Regions from separate parts of the Mesorhizobium shangrilense genome, predicted to be linked through region 3. Evidence: riboswitches for the same ligand, from Rfam matches in the RefSeq annotation. Region 3 holds a riboswitch; each other region holds the start of a gene.

What was found. Region 3 has a riboswitch for cobalamin ahead of metE (5-methyltetrahydropteroyltriglutamate--homocysteine S-methyltransferase). Riboswitches for the same ligand answer to the same signal wherever they lie in the genome.
Positions count from the first base shown of each region.
Region 1: another riboswitch for cobalamin. It lies ahead of ABVQ20_RS00965 (CbtB domain-containing protein); the one in region 3 lies ahead of metE (5-methyltetrahydropteroyltriglutamate--homocysteine S-methyltransferase).
Region 2: another riboswitch for cobalamin. It lies ahead of ABVQ20_RS20845 (aromatic ring-hydroxylating oxygenase subunit alpha); the one in region 3 lies ahead of metE (5-methyltetrahydropteroyltriglutamate--homocysteine S-methyltransferase).

Region 1 covers NZ_JBEWSZ010000001.1:162,708-169,811, forward strand. Annotated here, with positions in the region: gene ABVQ20_RS00945 (LysR family transcriptional regulator) at 1-759, opposite strand, end outside; gene ABVQ20_RS00950 (aromatic ring-hydroxylating oxygenase subunit alpha) at 867-2,201, shown strand; gene ABVQ20_RS00955 (hypothetical protein) at 2,188-2,793, opposite strand; gene ABVQ20_RS00960 (CbtA family protein) at 2,924-3,670, opposite strand; gene ABVQ20_RS00965 (CbtB domain-containing protein) at 3,832-4,041, opposite strand; adenosylcobalamin (AdoCbl) riboswitch at 4,087-4,173, opposite strand; gene ABVQ20_RS00970 (histidine phosphatase family protein) at 4,582-5,154, shown strand; gene metH (methionine synthase) at 5,270-7,104, shown strand, end outside.
Region 2 covers NZ_JBEWSZ010000001.1:4,308,996-4,316,099, reverse strand. Annotated here, with positions in the region: gene ABVQ20_RS20860 (serine kinase) at 1-557, opposite strand, end outside; gene ABVQ20_RS20855 (PqqD family protein) at 614-1,030, opposite strand; gene ABVQ20_RS20850 (FAD-binding oxidoreductase) at 1,188-2,285, opposite strand; gene ABVQ20_RS20845 (aromatic ring-hydroxylating oxygenase subunit alpha) at 2,364-3,611, opposite strand; cobalamin riboswitch at 3,805-4,006, opposite strand; gene ABVQ20_RS20840 (DUF680 domain-containing protein) at 4,521-4,727, shown strand; gene ABVQ20_RS20835 (DUF680 domain-containing protein) at 4,800-5,006, shown strand; gene ABVQ20_RS20830 (DUF680 domain-containing protein) at 5,074-5,313, shown strand; gene ABVQ20_RS20825 (ABC transporter ATP-binding protein) at 5,397-6,509, opposite strand; gene bglA (beta-galactosidase BglA) at 6,540-7,104, opposite strand, start outside.
Region 3 covers NZ_JBEWSZ010000010.1:60,732-67,835, reverse strand. Annotated here, with positions in the region: gene glyA (serine hydroxymethyltransferase) at 61-1,398, shown strand; gene metK (methionine adenosyltransferase) at 1,454-2,629, shown strand; partial or broken gene ABVQ20_RS36780 (adenosine kinase) at 2,735-3,721, shown strand; cobalamin riboswitch at 4,138-4,336, shown strand; gene metE (5-methyltetrahydropteroyltriglutamate--homocysteine S-methyltransferase) at 4,430-6,799, shown strand.

The DNA.
Region 1 (7,104 bases), on a different contig from region 3:
GCCACGCGTGGCGCCGAGATCGATGCCGCAATGGCGAGCGTGGATCGACCAGAAGACGTCGAAGGGCTCACCCTCCAGCTTGACGTGCAGCAGTTCGTTGGTGCGCAGGAAATCATAGAGCCCGAGCCCCTGCGCCCGCGCGGCAATCTGGGGCGCGCAGGCCGGCGTCTGGTTGATCATCCAGAGCGGGTCACGGATGGCGTCGCCAACGTGAGGACGGTCGAAAACGACCGCGATGTCCACGCTGCGTCCTGCCGGCAGCCCGATGCCGTTGCTGCTCGATATGTCGATCGGCACGTCGGGAAAGGCGCGGCGGAACTCGGCGATCAGGGACAGCCCCGCGACATGCAGGAAGGTCGGCGGCATGTGAACCTTGAGGATGCGGCCGCTAGGTCCGGGCTCGCGCCGCAGCATTTTCAGCGTTTCTTCCATGCGGTCGAAGGAGCCCGTCACCACCGGCAGCAGGGCAGCGCCGGCCGCGGTCAGCGACATGCCTTGCGCACGTCGTTCCAGCAGCCGGCAGCCGAGATAGTCCTCTAGCCGCCCGACATGCCGGCTGAGCGCACTCTGCGAAATATGCAGCGCCGCGGCCGCGCCGGTGAAGCTCAGCCGTGCGCCAACCGCCTCGAACGCGCGCAGCGCGTTCAGCGGCAACCAGACCCGGCCGCTTTTCGGATCACCAGTGCACTCGGCGGCAGCCAAGGTGCCGGCCGCATCGGCGGGAGGAAGCGCCGAACCCTTGCTTCCCTTGTTACCCATTATCCGTCTCCGCCTCGCTGTTTGCCCGCATTCGATAGGGCTATCTAAAAACGCAATTTGAACAGTTCCAGCCTGGATGCGAAGGTGACCCAAAGGGGAAAATAGCCATGCTCGATCTGGAGAGAATCCGCGACCTCGTCAACCAGCGACGGCCCGGTCATACGCTGCCGCAGGAACTCTATAACAGTCCCGAGGCGTTCAAGTTCGATCTCGACGCCATTTTCGGCCAGTCGTGGATCCTGGCGGGATTCACCTGCGAAATCCCGCGGCCGCGAGGCTATCTCGCCGTCACCATTGGCGGCTCCCCGGTGGTGATCACGCGCGACGGCGAGGGCGTCTATCGCGCCTTCCACAATTCCTGCCGTCACCGCGGTGCGCAGGTTTGCGCCGACGGGTCGGGCGGACGGGCGCGCCTCACCTGTCCCTATCACCAGTGGGTCTATGATCTCGACGGCAGGCTGGTCCATGCCCGCATGCCGGAAACCTTCGATCGGGCCGAGCACGGGCTGCGGCCAGTGCATCTTGAGAATGTGGCCGGCGCGCTGTTCGTCTGTCTCGCCGAGACGCCGCCTTCCTTCGCGCGCTTCCGCGCCGATCTCGAGCCGTTGCTTGCCCCGCACAGGCTGGAGGAGGCCAAGATCGCCTTCCAGAACACGCTGGTCGAGCGCGGCAACTGGAAGCTTGTGATGGAGAATGCGCGGGAGTGCTACCATTGCGGGGTCGGCCATCCCGAACTGTGCCTGACCTTCCCCATCGGGGTCAGCGCCGATGGGCATTTCGCGCTCGCGCCGGATTCGCACTATGCGGCCTTCGCCGCCCGGGTCGAAGAAGCCGGGCTCGGCATAGGCCCCTTCGCCGGTCCATGGTGGCAGGTCGAGCGCTTTCCGCTCAACAAGGGGCATGTCGGGCTCACCATCGACGGCGCGCTTGCCTGCCGGAAGCTGATGGTCGAGGGCGCCGGCGACATCGGCTCGCTGCGCTGGGCCATCGAGCCGCACAGTTTCTGCCATTCGACCGCCGATACCACGGTCTATTTCAGCGCCATGCCGACCGCGGCGGGAGAGACGGTGGTGACCTGCAAATGGCTCGTCCACAAGGACGCGGTCGAGGGCGTCGACTACGACGTCGAGCATCTCACCGCCTTGTGGAACGTCACCAATCTCCAGGACCGGGACCTGGTGGAGGTCAATCAGCGTGGCGTGAACTCGGTGGGGTATGTACCCGGGCCCTACAGCCTGCCCGACGAAGCCTATGTCCTGGCCTTCGCCGACTGGTATTGCGACAAGGCCATGGACTATATCGCGGCGCGCACGGGCGTGGACGCAAGGCCAATCGAACTGCGCGGCGTGATCTCCGGCGCCGTCGTGAGCAACCTCACGCCGGCCGGGGAATTGCAGGCAAGCCCGGGTCGGGCTCCGCTTGCAACTACTAGACCGGATTGACGCCGCTGGCATCATCGCGGCGCCGGGCCTTTGGACCCGCAAGCGCCAGCACGCCCGCCGTGAGCAGCAGCGCCAGCATGGCGAAAGTGACCAGGCTGGGAACGTGGAAGAAAATGCCGCTCCAGCCGGGCGAGATCACGTTCGCGGTGTTGAAGGCTTCGCCGCTGAACCGGCACATCACGAACGATGCCTGGTTGCGGACCATGTCGGCGTCGATGTCGGAGATCAGTGCGTCGACGGCCTGCTTCTGGTCACCCATCTCCCGCATGTAGACCAGCAGCGCCTGCGCCGCCGACAGATAGGCATGGCTGCATTCGTTGAAGGGGCTTTCCTCGTCGCGCAGGCTGCCGGGCACCAGGCCCCACAGGCAGTAGCTGTACTGGATGTTGCCGTAGTTCATCAGCCGCCGGAACGTCAGGTCGGTCCGTTGCTGGCGCGCGGCAAGGTCGAGGATCCTGCCGCGATAGTCATGGATGACAGCCATCTGGCCGTGGGTGAGGCTGGGTATCGCAATGCCGCTGGTCGGTCCGCCGACGCTGCCGCCATGGGCGGCGGCGGGAGCGGCAAAAGCGAAAAGCAGAACGGCGCCCACGAGGGACGCCGCCGCAAGGCGCATTGAACGGTTAATGCGCCGAAGCATTGCTAAAGCGCGACGCGCTTTAGTTTTTTGTTTTTGTGCATGTCGTTCTCCCAAAACCGGAGCCACTTTTGGGCGACATGCATTAGCGCATGGCCGGCCGTTTGGAGACCGGACGGCTAAGCTGGCCGCCATAGCTGCGTTCGACCAGGGCGCCGAAGACGAGGCCGAGGGTCGTCCACAGCACGACGTGGATGCCGAGCGAGGCGACGCGGAAGCGCCAGAGCAGGTCAGCCGAGAACTTTTCAGGCACTTCGTTGATGGGCGGCAGCGCGTACTGGACGAGGGCGATGAAGATGATGAACGCCGCACCGGCGATGATCGTCGCGTTCCAGGCGCCATACTGCGCCCACAGCCGCCGCGCCAGCGCCACGGCGGCGATCAGCGCCGCGATGGAAACCATCAGCATGACGAAGTACAGTTCCGTGCGCGCGCCGATCGTATCGCCGTTGCCGACCGAGGGCGGATTGGCCGGATATTTGATGTAGGGCACCAGGACGATGGCGACGAAGCCGGCCAGCGCCAGGAGGGCGGCGGTGCCGCGCGGACCGAAATTGCTGACGCGGCCATAGGTATAGGCAAACACCAGCGAGAACAGCCCGCCGACCGCCGCGCCATAGACCAGCACGCCGGTCAACAGGCCAAGGCCGGCCTGTGTCGAGCGGCTGACGATTTCGGGTTCAGGCGCTTCGCCTGCGGCCTGGGCGTTGGCCTCCTCGAAGGCGATGGCGCGGTCGACCTGCGGCTCGCCGTAGATCCTGGCGAAGCCGAATGCGAGAATGCCGGCGAAGATGCCGACCAGCATCCCGCGAAGAAGAAGATTTCCAACCATGACCGTTGTCCCCACGGCATGATGCGCTGCCGGTTGGGCAGGGATCATGCGTTTGTTGCATGTTCATTGCATTGCAAGACCGTAACGCGTCCCTGAAGGACGCGCGGCCTAAAGCACTATGTCAATTGCCCGAAGCGCGGCGCGCTTCCGGGCGGAATGCATCAGTGACAGGGGAAGCCAAGCAGGTGGCGGCCGTCATGCACGAACTCGTGCACACCCATGCCGGAGATCAGCGAGGTCGCGCCTTGCTCCGCGCCGATGAAATAGATCGCCAGCATCAGGAGAAGACCGCCGAAGATCGCCCACGGCAAAAGTTCTTTTACAGGGATAGCAACCGGACCGTAGGCGGGTGCGAAAGTAGCGTTGGACATATGGACCTCTCCTGGGATGCTGCGTCCCGTTCCTCAAACTTCAGCTACGGGAGAAGGCCTGACTTTCAGCAACAACATTGCCGATCACAGTGGCGCGACCGTGCCGGATTTACACCGGCTTCCAAACCCGTATCGTTGAAGACCATATCCACCGGATCGATAGCCGTCAACGAATTGTGGGTGGTGGCGGTATGCCAGTTTGAAATTAGACGCGCGCTACTCGGATCCGGCACGATTCTTATATGCTTGACGCAAAGCACGGAGCATTGGCGTGGCAGACGAAGGCGACCTGAACCGGAATAACCAGCGCTTGCTGCGCAAAACTGAATTCAAGGGCACGGACCATCTTCAGTATATCTGGGCCGTCCAGTGTGAACGGGAAGCCTGCGGACACGTCTATGGTGCCAATGGCTCGGACTTCCATCATCGCCGTTGCCCGAAGTGCGACGGTGGGGCGCCGGGAATATAGTATGTCAACGAAACTAGAGGTCCGGGCGTACCTGCGGAATCCTGCGCTCGGTGAATGAAATAGGCAGTCTCATGCTCGTACGCCTCACCATGATCCGCAGCGGGGCAACGCTGGCGACGCGCAAGGGGGCGTTCGCGCTCGACGAGGCGCTGGAGCCGCGCGCGCATGGGCTGGCGGCGGCGGTTGGGGCGGGATTGCGCCGTGCTAACCGGGTGCTGACGAGCCCGATGCTGCGAGCCCGGCAGACCGCCGAGGCGATGGCGCTGCAGGCTTCCGTCGAGCCTCTTCTGATGGATCAGGACCATGGACGTTGGGCAGGCAAGAGTCTTGAAGAGGTTCACGGGGACGACCCTGAGGGCATCGCGGCCTGGCTTGGCGACCCCGATGCTGCCCCGCATGACGGCGAATCGCTGGCCGATGTGTCGCGCCGGGTTTCGGCCTTCATGGACGGGCTGATGGCGGAGCATGGCCATACGATCGCGGTGACGCATGCCAGCGTCATCCGCGCGGCAATAGTCCATGTCCTCGGCGCGCCGCTTTCCGCCTGCCGCAGGATCGATATCGAGCCGCTGGGCGTCACCGAATTCTCCAGCGACGGACGCCGCTGGATGCTGCGGGTCACCAGGCCGGAGAAGGCCGATTGAGCGGACGACAACCAACGCCTTGGAAAGCGGCGTGACAAACAACGCTTGAAGGCGTATGTTGACATAAAGATGTCTTTATGTGACTTGGGTTAAGCTGTCGCCCCAAGGATAAAAAATGTCGCAGAATTCGCCATCGCTGGACGATCTCCTGGGCCCTGTCGCGGCCAAGCCCGACGGTTCGGAGGTGCTTGCGGCGCTGACCGCGGCGGCACGGGAACGCATCCTCATCCTCGACGGCGCCATGGGCACGCAGATCCAGGGGCTCGGCTTTAACGAGGATCATTTCCGCGGCGAGGTCTTTGCCGGCTGCGCCTGCCACCAGCAGGGCAACAACGACCTCTTGATCCTGACGCAGCCTGGGGCGATCGAGGAGATCCACTATCAGTACGCCATTGCCGGCGCGGATATCCTCGAGACCAACACCTTCTCCTCGACTTCGATCGCCCAGGCCGATTACGGCATGGAGGACGCCGTCTATGCGCTGAACCGCGATGGCGCGCGACTGGTGCGGCGCGCCGCGAAAAGGGCTGAGCAGGAAGACGGCAAGCGCCGGTTCGTCGCCGGCGCGCTGGGGCCAACCAACCGCACCGCGTCGATGTCGCCGGATGTCAACAATCCCGGCTATCGCGCTGTAAGTTTTGACGATCTGCGCCTCGCCTATGGCGAGCAATTGCGCGGGTTGATCGATGGCGGCGCCGACATCATCCTGATCGAAACCATCTTCGACACGCTGAACGCCAAGGCGGCGATCTTCGCCTGCAACGAGATCTTCATCGAGAAGGGCGTGCGCCTGCCGGTGATGATTTCGGGCACCATCACCGATCTCTCCGGCCGCACATTGTCGGGCCAGACGCCGACCGCCTTCTGGCATTCGGTGCGCCATGCCAGCCCCTTCACCATCGGCCTCAACTGCGCGCTCGGCGCCAACGCCATGCGCGCGCATCTGGCCGAGATTTCCGGTGCCGCCGACACCTTCACCTGCGCCTATCCGAATGCCGGCCTGCCCAATGAATTCGGCAGGTATGACGAGAGCCCGGAGTTCATGGCCGCGCAGATCGAGGATTTTGCCAGGGAAGGGCTGGTCAATGTCGTCGGCGGCTGCTGCGGCTCGACGCCGGATCATATTCGCGCCATCGCCGAGGCGGTGAGGAAATACCCGCCGCGCGCCATTCCCGTGATCGAACGCAAGATGCGGCTCTCCGGGCTGGAGCCGTTCACGCTGACCGACGAGATTCCCTTCGTCAATGTCGGCGAGCGGACCAATGTCACCGGGTCGGCCAAGTTCCGAAAACTGATCACGGCGGGCGACTATGTGCCGGCGCTCGACGTGGCACGCGACCAGGTGGCGAACGGCGCCCAGATCATCGACATCAACATGGACGAGGGGCTGATCGATTCGAAGAAGGCGATGGTCGAGTATCTCAATCTGATCGCCGCCGAGCCGGACATCGCCCGTGTTCCGGTGATGGTCGACAGTTCGAAATGGGAGATCATCGAGGCCGGCCTGAAATGCGTGCAGGGCAAGCCGCTGGTCAATTCCATCTCGATGAAGGAAGGCGAGGAAGCGTTCCTGCATCACGCCAGGCTGGTGCGCGCCTATGGCGCCGCCGTGGTGGTCATGGCCTTCGACGAGGCCGGCCAGGCCGACACCAGAGCGCGCAAGGTCGAGATCTGCACCCGCGCCTACAAGCTCTTGACCGAACAGGCCGGCTTCCCGCCCGAGGATATCGTCTTCGACCCCAATGTGTTCGCGGTCGCTACCGGCATCGAGGAACATGACAATTACGGCGTCGACTTCATCGAGGCCACCGGCGAGATCACCGCGACGCTGCCGCATGTCCATATTTCCGGCGGCGTGTCGAACCTGTCCTTCTCGTTTCGCGGCAACGAGCCGGTGCGCGAGGCCATGCACGCGGTGTTCCTCTACCATGCCATCCAGCGCGGCATGGA
Region 2 (7,104 bases), on a different contig from region 3:
GATTTCCCGGACCCGCCCGCGCCGGCGAGCAGAATGCCCCTGCCATCGATGCCCAGGGTTCCGGCGTGAGCCAGCCGCATGCCGCGCGCCGCATACTCCCAATGCAGGAAGGCTCGCAGTGGCGCCCCTGGCTCCCAAGGCGGAAAACTGTCGGCTGATCTCATCAACTGGGCGCCGACGCGCCGGCGCGGATCGTAGAACTGCCAGAAATCCAGATCGTAGAAATAGCTGCCGCGCAGCCCGGCATCGGCCAGTTTGCTGGCAAAGGACTGCGGCGTGAAATGCTCATGGCCCCACGCCGCGGGTTCAGGAACGGCGCCGATACCCGGGTGGCCGACGAAAATGCGGCATTCTTCTGATGGGATTTGGCTATCGGGAGCCCGGACAAAGGCGTGCTCGACGGCGTCCGCCAATGGGCCATGGCCCGCATGCACGGTAAGGTTCAGGCCCGGCAGCCGCACCGTGCTGGTGACGGGATAACTGTCGGCGTTGCTCACAGCCATATCGAGCACATGGCGGGCATAGTCCGTCAGGTTTTCGAGGGTGACACGCTGCATGGCCGGCCTATCCCCGTGCCGGCCATGCAGCGTGACGGTGCGCAAGGCATGGGTGCTCACGATGTATGCTTGACCGCCGGCCAGCCCTGAGGCTCTTCGACCTCATGGATCGGGTCGGCGAGATCGTCATGAACCTCGACCCTGATCGGTTCGCGGGTCTGGGCGAGATCGGCAAGACGGTCGGCGGAAACGGGCTGCGCCGGCGTGTCGGCCAGAGGTGCGAGCAGCCCGTATTCGAGCAACCGGGAAATGAAGCCTTCGAGCTCGGCCATGCTTATCGTTGCGCCACCGGCCGATTGGCCAGCCAGGGCTTGGGCGGAAACACCTGACGACAGAGCGTGCCAGATCCTGCTGCCGGAATCGGAGAAGCCAAAATACTTGCCGGTCGACAGATCGAGGACCACGGCCTCGCCGTCGAAAGACTCAAAGACGATATCCTTGCTTGCAACAGCGTAAACATCGCAATGACGCATTCGTCCTGGCCCCGCTCCGCGACGCCCGTCAGTCGCTGCCGACGGACGCGATCACTCCACCCCTCGACAAGGCCTGTAAACAGTCGGTTCCGCCTTGGCGAAACAAAGGCGCCGGCGCGGCGCCGACCATTTTGGGGTCAGTTTGGCCGCTGCCGGATCATGCCTCGATTTCAAGCGCCGACAGCGGCCTGGAGCAGCAGGCGAGAATGAAGCCGTCATCGACCTCGTGGTCGAGAATGCCGCCATTGTGGCTCATCTCGACGTCGCCTGCGACCTTCTTCACCTTGCAGGTTCCGCACAGGCCGAATTCGCAAGCGGCGGGAATCCGGACCCCTGAAGCGCGTGCCGTCTGCAACACTGTCTGGCCGGCGACACATTCGGCATCGACATCCGAAAGCGAGAAGCGGATCGGCACCATGACTTCCACGGCGGCTTCGATGCCTTCCGTGGGCGAAGCGAAGGGAGCCGGTATTTCCTCCACGACAGAAGCGGCGAAGCTCTCCTGATGGTAGTGGTCCATGTCGAAACCCGTGGCTTCCAGCATGCCGCGCACGGCGCGCATGAAAGGATCTGGACCGCAGCAGAAGATCTCGCGCTCGCGAAAGTCGGGCGCCAGCAGCGGCAGACGTATCGCGTCGATCCTGCCCATATGCCCGTACCAGCCTTCGCGGCTCGACCGTTCCTCGATCATGAAGCCGAGCGACAGGCCCGGCATATGGCCGCCAAGCAGCTCCAGCTCCTTGCGGAAGATGATCTCCTCCGGGCGCCGCGCGCAGTTGACGAAGCCGACGTCGGTCCATGGCGCGCAGTCGTTCAGCCAGCGCAGCATCGACATCATCGGCGTCACGCCGGAGCCGGCCGAAATGAACAGATACTTCGCGGCCGGGTGGCTATGCAGCGAAAAGTCGCCTGTCGGGCCATAGGCCTTGACGTGCGTGCCGGGCTTCAGATGGTCGAACATCCAGCGCGTGCCGATGCTGCCCGCCTGCGCCTTCACCGTCACCGCGATCGAGAATGGCCGCGACGGCGAGGACGACAGCGTATAGGTGCGCATCAGCGGGCCGTCGGCTGTCGGCAATTCCAGTGTCACGAACTGTCCTGGCTTGTAGCGGAACCAGGTCTGGTTGTCGGAGCGGAAGGTGAAGGTCTTAACGTCCGGCGCCTCGTCGCTGACGCCGATCACTTCCAGCACCTGAAGCCTGTCGTTCCAGGGCGTCATCTGGTCGAGATGACGATAGAGGCCAAGGTCAGTCATCGCGTTCATCCCTCAAGTCCTTCTTGCACTGCTCATGTCGTGATCCCAAAACCGCGGAGCACTTTTGGGCGACATGAGCTAGGCGACACTGCGCAGCGCCGGCCGGCCGCCTTCGGCAAGGCGCGGCCCGATGAAGTTCGCATACCACTCGACGAACTGGATCACGCCGCCTTCATGCAGCTCTGAATAAGGGCCGGGTTCATAGGCCGGCGACAGGATGCCGAAAGCATTCTCCTCGACGATACGGCGGTCCTGGTCGTTGGTCTCGGTCCAGACATGGGTGAGTTCGTCGAGCTTGTAGTCGACGCCCTCGACCGCATCCTTGTGCACCAGCCACTTCGTCGTCACCGCCGTTTCCGTGGCGCTGATCGGCAACACGCGGAAGGTCACCGCGTGGTCGCCGAGGATATGGTTCCACGTCGTCGGGTAGTGGTAGAGCAGCAGCGAACCGATCCGGTCGGTGGAAACACTGTCGGAAAGGTTCTTCTCCACGGCGCGCTTTCCCGTCATCGTGTAGCTGACGGCATCGCGCAGCAGCGGCGCGCGGGTGGCGCGGTACTGCCCGGCCGGATCGATGCGGAACCTGCTGGGCAAGCCCGCCGCCTCGCACTTCGCCCAATGCGCCAGCATTTCCGGATCGCTGTCGGCGCCCTGCACGCCGGTCACGGTCGGCGCCTCCGGGAACGTCTTGCACAGTTCCGGATGGTTGCCGGCGCAATGATAGCACTCGCGGTTGTTCTCCCAGACGAGCTTCCAGTTGCCCTTCTCGATGATCGTGCTCTCGAAGGCGACCTTTGCCTCGCGCAGCCGGTGCGGCAGAAGATAGGGTTCGATCATGGCGCGCATGGGCGCGAAATCGGCGGGTTCCTTGGCCAGGCAGATGAAGATGTAACCGCCGACGCTTTCGCAGGCGACCGGCTTCAGGCCGAACTGGCTCTTGTCGAAGCTGTCAGCCATCTGTCTTGCGAACAGAAGCCGGCCATCCAGCTCATAGGTCCATTGGTGATAGGGACAGACCAGTTTTGCCGCCGTGCCCTTGTCGGTGTTGCAGACGCGGCTGCCGCGATGGCGGCAGGAATTGTGGAAGGCGTTGATGTTGCCCTTCTGGTCGCGCACCAGGACAACCGGATAGTCGCCGATCTGGACGGTGATGAAGCTGCCGGGCTTCGGCAGTTCGCAATCATGGCCGATGAACAGCCAGTCGCGATACCAGATCAGCTCCATGTCGAGCTGGAAGTATTCCGGATCGGTATAGAAGGGCTGCTCGAGCGAGAAGCCGTCCCTTCGGCTGTGCAGCCGCTTAAGCATGTCGTTGCGCGCGTCCATGTCCTGTCCTCATGCTTTCGCATCGGCCCGAAATCGGACGATGCGCAATCCAAATCCCGAAGCGTATTTGCGCGGCCAACAGCGCACGACGCTCCAAAAACTGAACAGGAGGGGAAGAGAGGAAGGATTGGACGCAGGCCGGCAATGCGCCGGACATGCACGATCCACCTCTTGACCGCCCACCGCGATCAGTCGAGTTCAAAAATCTCGGGCTGGTTTCCGGGCTCTGGAGTGTCCATTTGGACGGTCGCAACACCTTCCCAGGCCTTGGCCCAGTGGTCTCCCGTTGCGACTTGAACTCCACCACCGTTGCGGGGGCAGCGCCGGATTTCGACCGGCTTCCCAATTCTCCGCTTCGTTTGTCTCGAAGCGGCACCTGAGATGCCATGATCTAATCACGATGGCGTTTGCGACATCGGCATGAAAGCGACATCGCATCCATGTAGCGCGACACGTATCCAAAACGTGCTGGCCCTGGATCGCAGGGCGGATCGCGGTCGGGAAGGTCACCCGTTGCGGGCCATAAGCGGCGGATTCGGCGCACCGGACTCGACCCCCAACGTGGTTAAAAACCGTTAACAGTATCAAAAAGTGACTATTAGCACTTTCTAAAATCGAACCGAACGGTTCGTTTCTGTTGACGGTGCGTGCAGCAGGGTGTGAACGCCGGCTCACGAACAGGGTCTGATGGGAGACCGTGGAATTCAAGTAACCGTTTGATCATAAACGATAAAATTAGAGGTGTAGAGACGTCTGGCACAATTTCAAGATGTGGATTCATGGTCCACGCGGAACAACTTCGTGATTGGAAATGGCCGGGTGGCTCACCCACATCGGGGCTGTCCGAACGACGCGAATTCCTTCCAAGACACGCCGCTAGACGGACGGAAAAATACTGGAGTACCAAAAATGAAAAAGATCATCATCACTGCCGCCGCCCTTCTGGCGATTTCCGGCAGCGCCTTCGCTGGCAGCGACAACTACGGTTCCAATGGCGCCAATCAGGCTGCCACTGCTGTCGACAGCTCGTACACGGCTTCCATCAAGAAGCCGGCTCCGGCTGCCCAGACGCCTGCCCCTCAGGGTGCTGACCATAACCTTTTCGGCAACAACTAACAGCCGATCCCTCGCAGACGGCGGGCACCGCCCGCCGCCCTCGCGGAATTCAGAAATTCAGGAGTACTTGAAATGAAGAAGATCATCCTCACCGCCGCCGCGCTTCTCGCGATTTCCGGCAGCGCTTTCGCCGGTAGCGACAACTACGGTTCGAACGGCGCCAACCAGCACGCTACCGCTGTCGACAGCTCGTACACGGCTTCGATCAAGAAGCCGGCACCGGCTACTCAGACGCCTGCCCATCAGGGTGCCGACCGTAACCTCTTTGGCAACAACTAACATTGCCGGCCAGAGGGATGGGCACGCCGATCCCTCCGGCCGAACTTGAAATTCAGGAGTACTAAAAATGAAAAAGATCATTCTTGCTGCCGCCGCCCTTCTGGCGATTTCCGGCAGCGCCTTCGCCGGTAGCGACAACTATGGTTCGAACGGCGTCAACCAGCCGGCTGTGACCAATGTCGACAAGGCCCCGACGGCGTCGATCGCCAACAGTGGCTCGCCGGTCTACAAGCTGCTCAATTCGTCGAATGATGCGCCGAAGTCCGCGCCTCAGGGTGCCGACCGTAACCTCTTCGGCAACAACTAACAGCTGAAATTGATATACAAAAAAGAGCGGCGGGCCTGGCCCGCCGCTCTTTTTTGCGTCGCTGGTTTTGGCGCTGGCCTGTCTCAGGCCGCCTTCGCCTCTGCCGCGTGCAGCGCGAATGAACGCCCGTCCGTGTCGAAGATATGGAGGTCCTCGGCGTTCGCGGTCAGCCGCAGCGTCGCCCCGCGCTTGACCTCGACATTGCCCGGCAATTTGGTCACCAGCGGCAGGTCGGCACGGCCGATATCGACATAGACCAGCTGCACCTCGCCGAGTTGCTCGACATAGTCGACCTTCCCCTCGAACAGATAATCCGTGCCGGTGGCGATCATCAGATTCTCGGGTCGTACACCGAAGCTCACCGAAGCTCCCTTGGCGGATGCCGGTGTCGTGATCGGCACGGTCGCCTTGCGCCCGCCGACATGGCTGACGACGGTGGGGCTTCCAGTCTTGTCGACGGTCGCCGGCAGGATGTTCATAGCCGGCGAACCAATGAACTGTGCAACGAACAGATTGCCGGGTTTCTTGTAGAGATCCATCGGCGTGCCGACCTGTTCGATATGGCCGTCCTTCAGCACCACGATGCGGTCAGCCAGCGTCATCGCCTCGACCTGGTCGTGGGTGACATAGATCATCGTCGTGTTCGGCATCGATTCCTTGAGCTTGGCGATCTCGATGCGGGTGGCGACGCGAAGCGCCGCGTCGAGGTTGGACAGCGGTTCGTCGAACAGGAACACCTTTGGATTGCGCACGATGGCGCGGCCGATGGCGACGCGCTGGCGCTGGCCGCCCGACATCGCCTTGGGCAGACGGTCGAGATATTTGGTCAGCTGCAGGATTTCGGCTGCCTGCTTCACCCGCCGGTCGATCTCCGCCTTGTTCTCTTTGCCGATCTTCATCGAGAACGCCATGTTGTCGTAGACGGTCATGTGCGGATAGAGGGCGTAGGACTGGAACACCATGGCGATGCCCCGCTTCGACGGCGGCACATCGTTCACCACTTCGCCGGCTATCTTGAGCTCACCGGAGGTGATTTCCTCCAGCCCGGCGATCGACCGTAGCAAGGTCGACTTGCCGCAGCCCGACGGGCCGACGAAGACGATGAACTCGCCCGACTTTATGTCGAGGTCGATGCCGTGGAGAATGTGCAAATTGCCGTATGATTTCTTCACTTGCCTTAGCGTGACATCGGCCATGATTTCCTCCCAGTGAATTCTTCTAGCGATTCAGTCGATACGCCCAAACCAGGCTCCGTAGCCGCCGAGCCGGATGGAGCCGGTCCCCGACTGCCCTGAAAATCCGTGTCCCGGCAAGGGTTGCAGCGAACCGCCGCCGAGATCGACTTCTGCCGGTTTGGCTCCGAGATTGAAGACGCAGGCGATCCGCTCATTGCCTTCGCGGCGCGTGAACGCAACTGTATCGCCCTCGCTTTCGATGAAATCAATATCGCCCTTGGCGAGCGCCGGGTGAGCGCGGCGGAAGGCGAGGAAGCGCCGGTAATGTTCGAGCAGCGAGCTGTCGTCATCCTGCTGCACGTCGACCGCCTGCGAAAGGTGCTTGCCGGGCACGGGCAGCCAGGGTTTTGCCGTCGAGAAGCCGCCATTGGCGGCGGCGGCGTCCCACACCATCGGCGTGCGGCAGCCGTCGCGGCCCTTGAACTCCGGCCAGAAGCGGATGCCGTAGGGATCCTGCAGATCTTCGAACTGCAAGTCGGCTTCGCCGAGCCCGAGTTCCTCGCCCTGGTAGATGCAGACCGAGCCGCGCAGGGACATCAGCAGCGCCGATATCACC
Region 3 (7,104 bases):
GGTCGAAGGGCCCGCCTGCTTGAACGTGAAATAGATCAATCCAATGGGAACGAAACTGTCATGGACAACTTCGCAGATGGCGCGACCGCGCAGCCCGACACTCACGGACGGTCAACCTTGGCCGCGGTCGATTGCCGCGTTCACGAACTGCTTCTAAGACAGGAGCGGCAGGAGCGGACGACGCTCAAGCTGATTGCTTCCGAGAACTTCGCCTCTTCGGCGGTGCTGGAAGCGACCGGCTCGATTTTCACGAACAAGTACGCCGAGGGATACCCCGGTGCGCGCTACTACGCGGGAAACGAGATCGTCGATGAGCTTGAGAACCTCGCCATTGACCGCTTGAAAACACTATTTGGCAGCGAACACGCCAACGTCCAGCCTTATTCCGGCTCGCCGGCCAATCAGGCTGTCTATCGCGCGCTTTTGAGCCCGGGAGACAAAGTGATGGGCTTGCCCCTCCCCGGTGGGGGTCATCTGACACATGGATGGGCCGTCAACTTCTCAGGCACTGATTACAAACGCGTCCCCTATGGGCTGCACAAAGAGACGCAGCAGATTGACTATCAGCGCTTCCGCGAGACGGCCAAGCGGGAACGGCCGAAACTCATTTGGGTCGGCGGAACTGCTTATCCGCGTGTTTTTGACTATGCGGCAATGGCCGAAGTCGCTTCGGAGGTGAACTCCTATCTGGTGGCCGACATCGCACACATCAGTGGCCTGATTGTCGCAGGAGCGCACCCGAACCCCGTCGGCCATTGCGACGTCGTCAGCAGCACGTCTCACAAGTCAATCCGCGGTCCCCGCGGTGGCTTTATTTTGTCAAGGAATGAAGACCGCTATCAGGCGCTCTATCATCCGAAAAGCAAACACAATCTCGCCAAACGTATAGACCGTGCGGTGTTCCCTCTCCTGCAGGGCGGACCGCATATGAATATCATCGCCGCGCTAGCTGTCGCCTTGCAGGAAGCCGCGAACCCGTCCTTCCATGTCTACGGTCAGCAGATCGTCAAGAATGCCAAGGCGCTGGCCCAGGCGCTTCTGGAGCGGGGGTATGACCTGGTCACCGGGGGGACTGACAATCACCTGCTGATCCTTGATCTTCGGAACCGGCCGCTGTCAGGCAAGGCCTATGCCGAGCGCTTATCGGAAGCAGGCATCATTACGAACTTTAATATGGTGCCGGGCGACCCGCGGCATCCGGCGCTCACAAGCGGCATCCGCTTAGGGACACCAGCGGTGACGTCCGTGGGGATGTGCGAAGCGGAAATGGCGCAGATTGCCGCTTTCATCGACCTGGTCTGCCGCCAGCCCAATGATCCGGATGTCCATGCCTGCGTGCGGAGAGACGTTGCCGACTTCTGCCTTGCGTTCCAGGTCCCCGGCATCACCGACAGGTAAGGCGGGCAAATCAAATGTCGCGACCTAACTCCAACATCTGAAGCGAGGACATTCCATGACTAAGCAGTTCGTGTTCTCTTCCGAATCCGTCGGTGCCGGACACCCGGATAAGATGGCCGACAACATCTCGGATGCGATTCTCGATGCGATCCTCCGCACCGATCCGAAGGCGCGCGTCGCGTGCGAAGCGTTGGTGAAGACAGGGATGGTCGTTCTGGCTGGCGAGATCACCAGCGATGCGCAGGTCGATTACAGCCAAGTTGCCCGCGAGACGATTCTCGATATTGGATACGATGACGATGCCATCGGCTTTGATGGTCGGCGTTGCGCCGTCGTTCTGGCTCTCTCCGAGCAGTCGCCCGACATTAGCCAGGGCGTTGACGAGGGACGAGGGCAGGATCTCGAGCAGGGGGCGGGGGATCAGGGCCTCATGTTCGGCTACGCATGCAACGAGACCAAGACATTGATGCCTTTGCCAATCCAACTCGCTCACGATTTGACAAAAAGACAGGCACAGGTGCGGAAAACGGGACGGCTTGGCTGGCTGCGCCCGGATGTGAAATCTCAAGTGTCCGTCCGCTATGAAGGTTTGCGCCCGGTGGCGCTTGATACCATAGTCCTGTCGACGCAACATGCGGAGGAGGTCTCACAAGAAACGGTCCGCGAAGGCGTCATCGAGGAGATCATAAAGCCGGTCTTGCCTCCCAACTTGGACACGACGGGGATCAGGTTCCTGGTCAATCCAACCGGCCGGTTCGTGGTCGGTGGGCCGCGCGGCGACTGCGGGCTTACCGGCCGCAAAATCATCGTCGATACCTACGGTGGGATGGGTCGTCACGGCGGCGGCGCCTTTTCGGGCAAGGACCCATCCAAGGTTGACCGCTCGGCCGCCTATGCCGCGCGGTACGTCGCAAAGAATGTCGTTGCCAGCGGCCTTGCGGAGGTCTGCGAGGTTCAGCTTGCCTACGCGATCGGCGTGGCTGCCCCGGTGTCTATCCTCGTCAACACTTTCGGGACCGCGAGGATCGAGGAAAAGACGATCGAGCGCCTCATTCTTGAGCTGTTCGATCTCCGACCGAAAGGCATCATCAAGATGCTTGATCTCTTGCGCCCAATATACCGCAAGACCGCGACATACGGACACTTCGGCCGTGAAGAGCCGGAGTTCACCTGGGAAAGGACGGACAGAGCTGACGACTTGCTGCGTGAGGCAGGACCGGCAGCTGCGTGAGGCGCCGATATTGGGTCCAGCGACATGCGGCAACCCATTCCAACTCGTCAAACCCGCGCCCGGCCGGCGCGGCAGAAAGCCGGCGGGTTCTTGGCGGAGACATTGATGCCGGATTATGACGTGCTTTGCATCGGCAATGCCATTGTCGACATCATCGCCCAGTGCGACGAGGAATTCCTCAAGACCAACGGCATCATCAAGGGCGCGATGAACCTCATCGACACCCACCGCGCCGAACTGCTCTACAGCCGCATGGGCCCGGCGATCGAAGCGTCCGGCGGCAGCGCCGGCAACACGGCGGCCGGCGTCGCCAGCTTCGGCGGCCGAGCCGCTTTCTTCGGCAAGGTCTCGAACGATGCGCTCGGCGAAATCTACGCCCACGACATCCATGCGCAGGGCGTCGCCTTCGACACCAAGCCGCTCAAGGGCGAGCCGCCGACGGCGCGCTCGATGATCTTCGTCACTCCCGACGGCGAGCGTTCGATGAACACCTATCTCGGCGCCTGCGTCGAGCTCGGGCCGGAGGATGTCGAGGCCGACAAGGCTTCCGGTGCCAAGATCACCTATTTCGAGGGCTATCTGTGGGACCCGCCGCGCGCCAAGGAGGCCATCCGGCAGACGGCCAAGCTGGCGCACGCGGCGGGCCGCGAAGTGTCGATGACGCTGTCGGATTCGTTCTGCGTCGACCGCTACCGCGACGAGTTCCTCGACCTGATGCGCTCGGGCACCGTCGACATCGTCTTTGCCAACAGCCACGAGATCAAGTCGCTCTACCAGACATCGTCATTCGACGAGGCGCTGGCACAGATCCGCAAGGATTGCCGGATCGCCGCCGTGACCCGCTCGGAAAAAGGCTCGGTCATCGTGCGCGGCGACGAGACCGTGGTCATCCAGGCGACCGCGATCAAGGAACTGGTCGACACGACCGGCGCCGGCGACCTCTATGCCGCCGGTTTCCTGCACGGCTACACGCAAGGCCGCGACCTCAAGACCTGCGGCGACCTCGGCTCACTGGCCGCCGGTCTGGTGATCCAGCAGATCGGCCCAAGGCCAAGGCAGAATCTGCGCCGCGAGGCGGAACAGGCGGGGCTACATCAGGTGGGCATTTCCGCGACGAGCTGCCCATCTCCCCGTTGTGCAGGCGGTCCAGGCAAGCGCGGGTAAATCGAAATGTCGCATGCCCATCCGTGAAAGCTGGCGGCTTTCCGTCTGAGTTTCTGGTTGTCGAGGCTCAGGAACGTTGACGCAAATGCCGGTAACAGTTCCAGGCGATCTTGATCATCACGACGCTGACATTTGCCGCAAGTCGTTCAAAGAGCGAATCATGTGATTCGCAGATTTGCCGGCCGCTCAGCGCACAGCTTGCGCGGACTGGAGAGTGGCTGCAGCGCCAACAGCTCACGACAACGATCAAAGCGACTTTGGCAACACGCCGATAAGTGCACGGCGCAATCACATAAACACATAAACATTTCGTTATGCTGGATTGACAAGAGCGCGGACTGCTGTGATTGTCGGCGGGTCGTGGTTCTCCGTACGGCGCTGCCGCAACGGAGCTAAGAGGGAAGCCGGTGCGATGCCGGCGCTGCCCCCGCAACTGTTAGCGGCGAGCCAACCCAGCAATGTCACTGAGGCGAACAGCCTCGGGAAGACGGGCAGAGGCTGTGACCCGCGAGCCAGGAGACCTGCCACGGCGAACAACGTCCACGGGCGGGGTGTCTCGGTGGCCGCGGCAGCCCGGCGTTCATGCCGGCCTGCTAGCGCCTTCCTTGCCCCACGCCCCAACCATCGGGGTATGGCATGACTATCTCTCAGCAAATTCCTGTTGCAACGCTCGGCATGCCGCGTATGGGTCGCCGGCGAGAACTGAAATTCGCGCTTGAAAGCTACTGGTCCGGAAAATCTTCCGCTGCCGACCTTCTGGCGACGGCGAAGGCGCTCCGTGCCGCTAACTGGAGGGAGCAGCACGATTGCGGCGTATCGAAAATTCCGTCGAACGACTTCTCACTCTACGACCATGTGCTCGACACTGCAGCCATGGTCGGCGCCGTGCCGTCCCGTTACGCATGGAAGGGCGGCGAGGTCCCACTCGACATCTACTTCGCGATGGCGCGCGGCAAGCAGGGTGAGACCGCAGGTTGTGGACATGCCGGCCACGAGCATGTGGCTCAGGGGCACCGCTCGACCGCGATGGAAATGACCAAATGGTTCGACACCAACTATCACTACATCGTGCCGGAGCTGACCGACGATCAGACCTTCGCCCTCTTGTCTATGAAACCGGTCGATCACTTCCTCGAGGCTAAAGCCCTCGGCATTCACACACGCCCGGTCATCCTTGGACCGGTCACCTTCCTCAAGCTGGCGAAGTCACCTGCCGAAGGTTTCAATCCGATAGCGCTTCTGCCGCGGCTGTTGCCTGTCTACGAGGAACTCCTGCGGAGGCTGAAGCTTTCGGGAGCCGACTGGGTGCAGATTGATGAGCCGGCGCTTGTGCTCGATCTTAACCCGAACGAACGAGCTGCATTCGAATTCACCTACGGCCAGCTGTCGAAAGCCGCGCCCGAGTTGAAGATCATGCTGGCTACCTATTTCGGGCCGCTGGAAGATAATCTCGAGACCGCGATTTCCCTACCCTTGGCGGGCCTGCATCTCGATCTCGTGCGCGCTCCCGAGCAGTTGGAGACGGTTGGTCGGCTCGCACCGAAGGATCTGGTGCTCTCGCTTGGCTTGATCGACGGCCGCAACGTCTGGCGCGCGAACCTGCCTGCGATTCTCGACCGCATCAAGCCGATCGTCGCCGGCTGGCCCCTAGACCGCGTCGAGATCGCGCCGTCCTGCTCGATGCTTCATGTGCCGATCGACCTGGGGATGGAGACCGCGCTCGATGTGGACGTCAGTTCGTGGCTGGCATTCGCGGCCCAGAAGACCGAAGAGCTGGTCGTGCTGGCCCAAGCCTTGTCCGAAGGCAGGCAGGCCGCAGTAGGCGCATTGAAAGCTTCTGCCGAGGCTGCCGCCGCGCGCGCAATGTCCACAAAGGTCCATGATCCGCTCGTCGAGGGGCGGATCGCCAGCATTGACGGCGGCATGAAGCAACGAAAGAGCGCATTTGCCGAGCGTTCCAAAGTCCAAGCTGGCACGCTCGGCCTGCCGCCGTTCCCTACGACGACCATCGGGTCCTTTCCGCAGACGCCGGAGGTGCGCAAGGCGCGCTCCGCTCATGCGAAGGGCGAACTGAGCTATGTCGACTACGAGACCTTCCTGAAGAAGGAGACCGAGGCTGCTATTCGCTGGCAGGAGGAGATCGGGCTGGACGTGCTGGTGCACGGCGAGTTCGAACGAAACGACATGGTGCAGCATTTCGGCGAGCAACTGTCCGGCCTCGCCTTCACCCAGCATGGCTGGGTGCAGAGCTATGGCTCCCGCTACGTGCGCCCTCCCATCATTTTCGGCGACGTATCGCGGCCCAATCCGATGACGGTGCGCTGGTGGCAATTTGCCCAGTCGCTGACGGAAAAACCGGTGAAGGGAATGCTCACAGGCCCGGCGACCATTCTTAACTGGTCTTTTGTTCGCGACGACGTATCCCGCGCCGAGGCCTGCCGCCAGATCGCGCTCGCCATCCGCGATGAAGTGGCGGACCTCGAAAGAGCCGGCGCAAGGATGATCCAGATCGACGAGGCCGCGTTTCGCGAAGGCCTGCCACTGCGCAAGTCCGACTGGAAAGTCTACCTCGATTGGGCTGTCGAATGCTTCCGGCTCGCTTCAACGGGTGTAGAGGACGCGACCCAAATCCATACTCACATGTGCTATTCGGAGTTCAACGAGATCATCGACGCGATCGCTGAAATGGATGCGGATGTAATTTCGATTGAGACGTCGCGCTCGAAAATGGAACTGCTAGACGCCTTCAAGAGCTCCAAATATCCGAACGAAATCGGTCCCGGAGTCTACGACATTCACTCACCACGTGTCCCGGAAGTTGGCGAGATTTCGGATCTCGTCATGCTTGCCCGCGAGCGACTGTCCGACGGCCAACTGTGGGTAAATCCGGACTGTGGCCTCAAAACACGCAAATGGGAGGAGGTCCGCCCTGCCCTCATGAACATGGTCGCGGCAGTATGCGCGCTGCGGAAGAAAGTGCAGGCCGGAGGATTTCCTGATTCCTAACCATGTGGTGATTTACCAGCTGCCGCATGTCGGCCGTGAATTTGCCAAAACGATTACTTCTTGGAAATGAATCATTCAACGAAAGCTACAATTTCCCTTCGGCAGGTTCGCGTTGCTGGTCAGGGGTAGCAATCAATTCGATCAAGTTCTCCGGCAGAGGTCTAGGCTCGATGTCGAGGCTGCAATCTTCTGCAGGCTATCGGTGCGCGCCGCTCAGATGTGGTGAACGAGGAGGGCGTGATGCCGGCAAAGGGAAAGCTGACCGTGCGACCATTGAGACAGATGCTTCGGCTGACGGCCGCTAT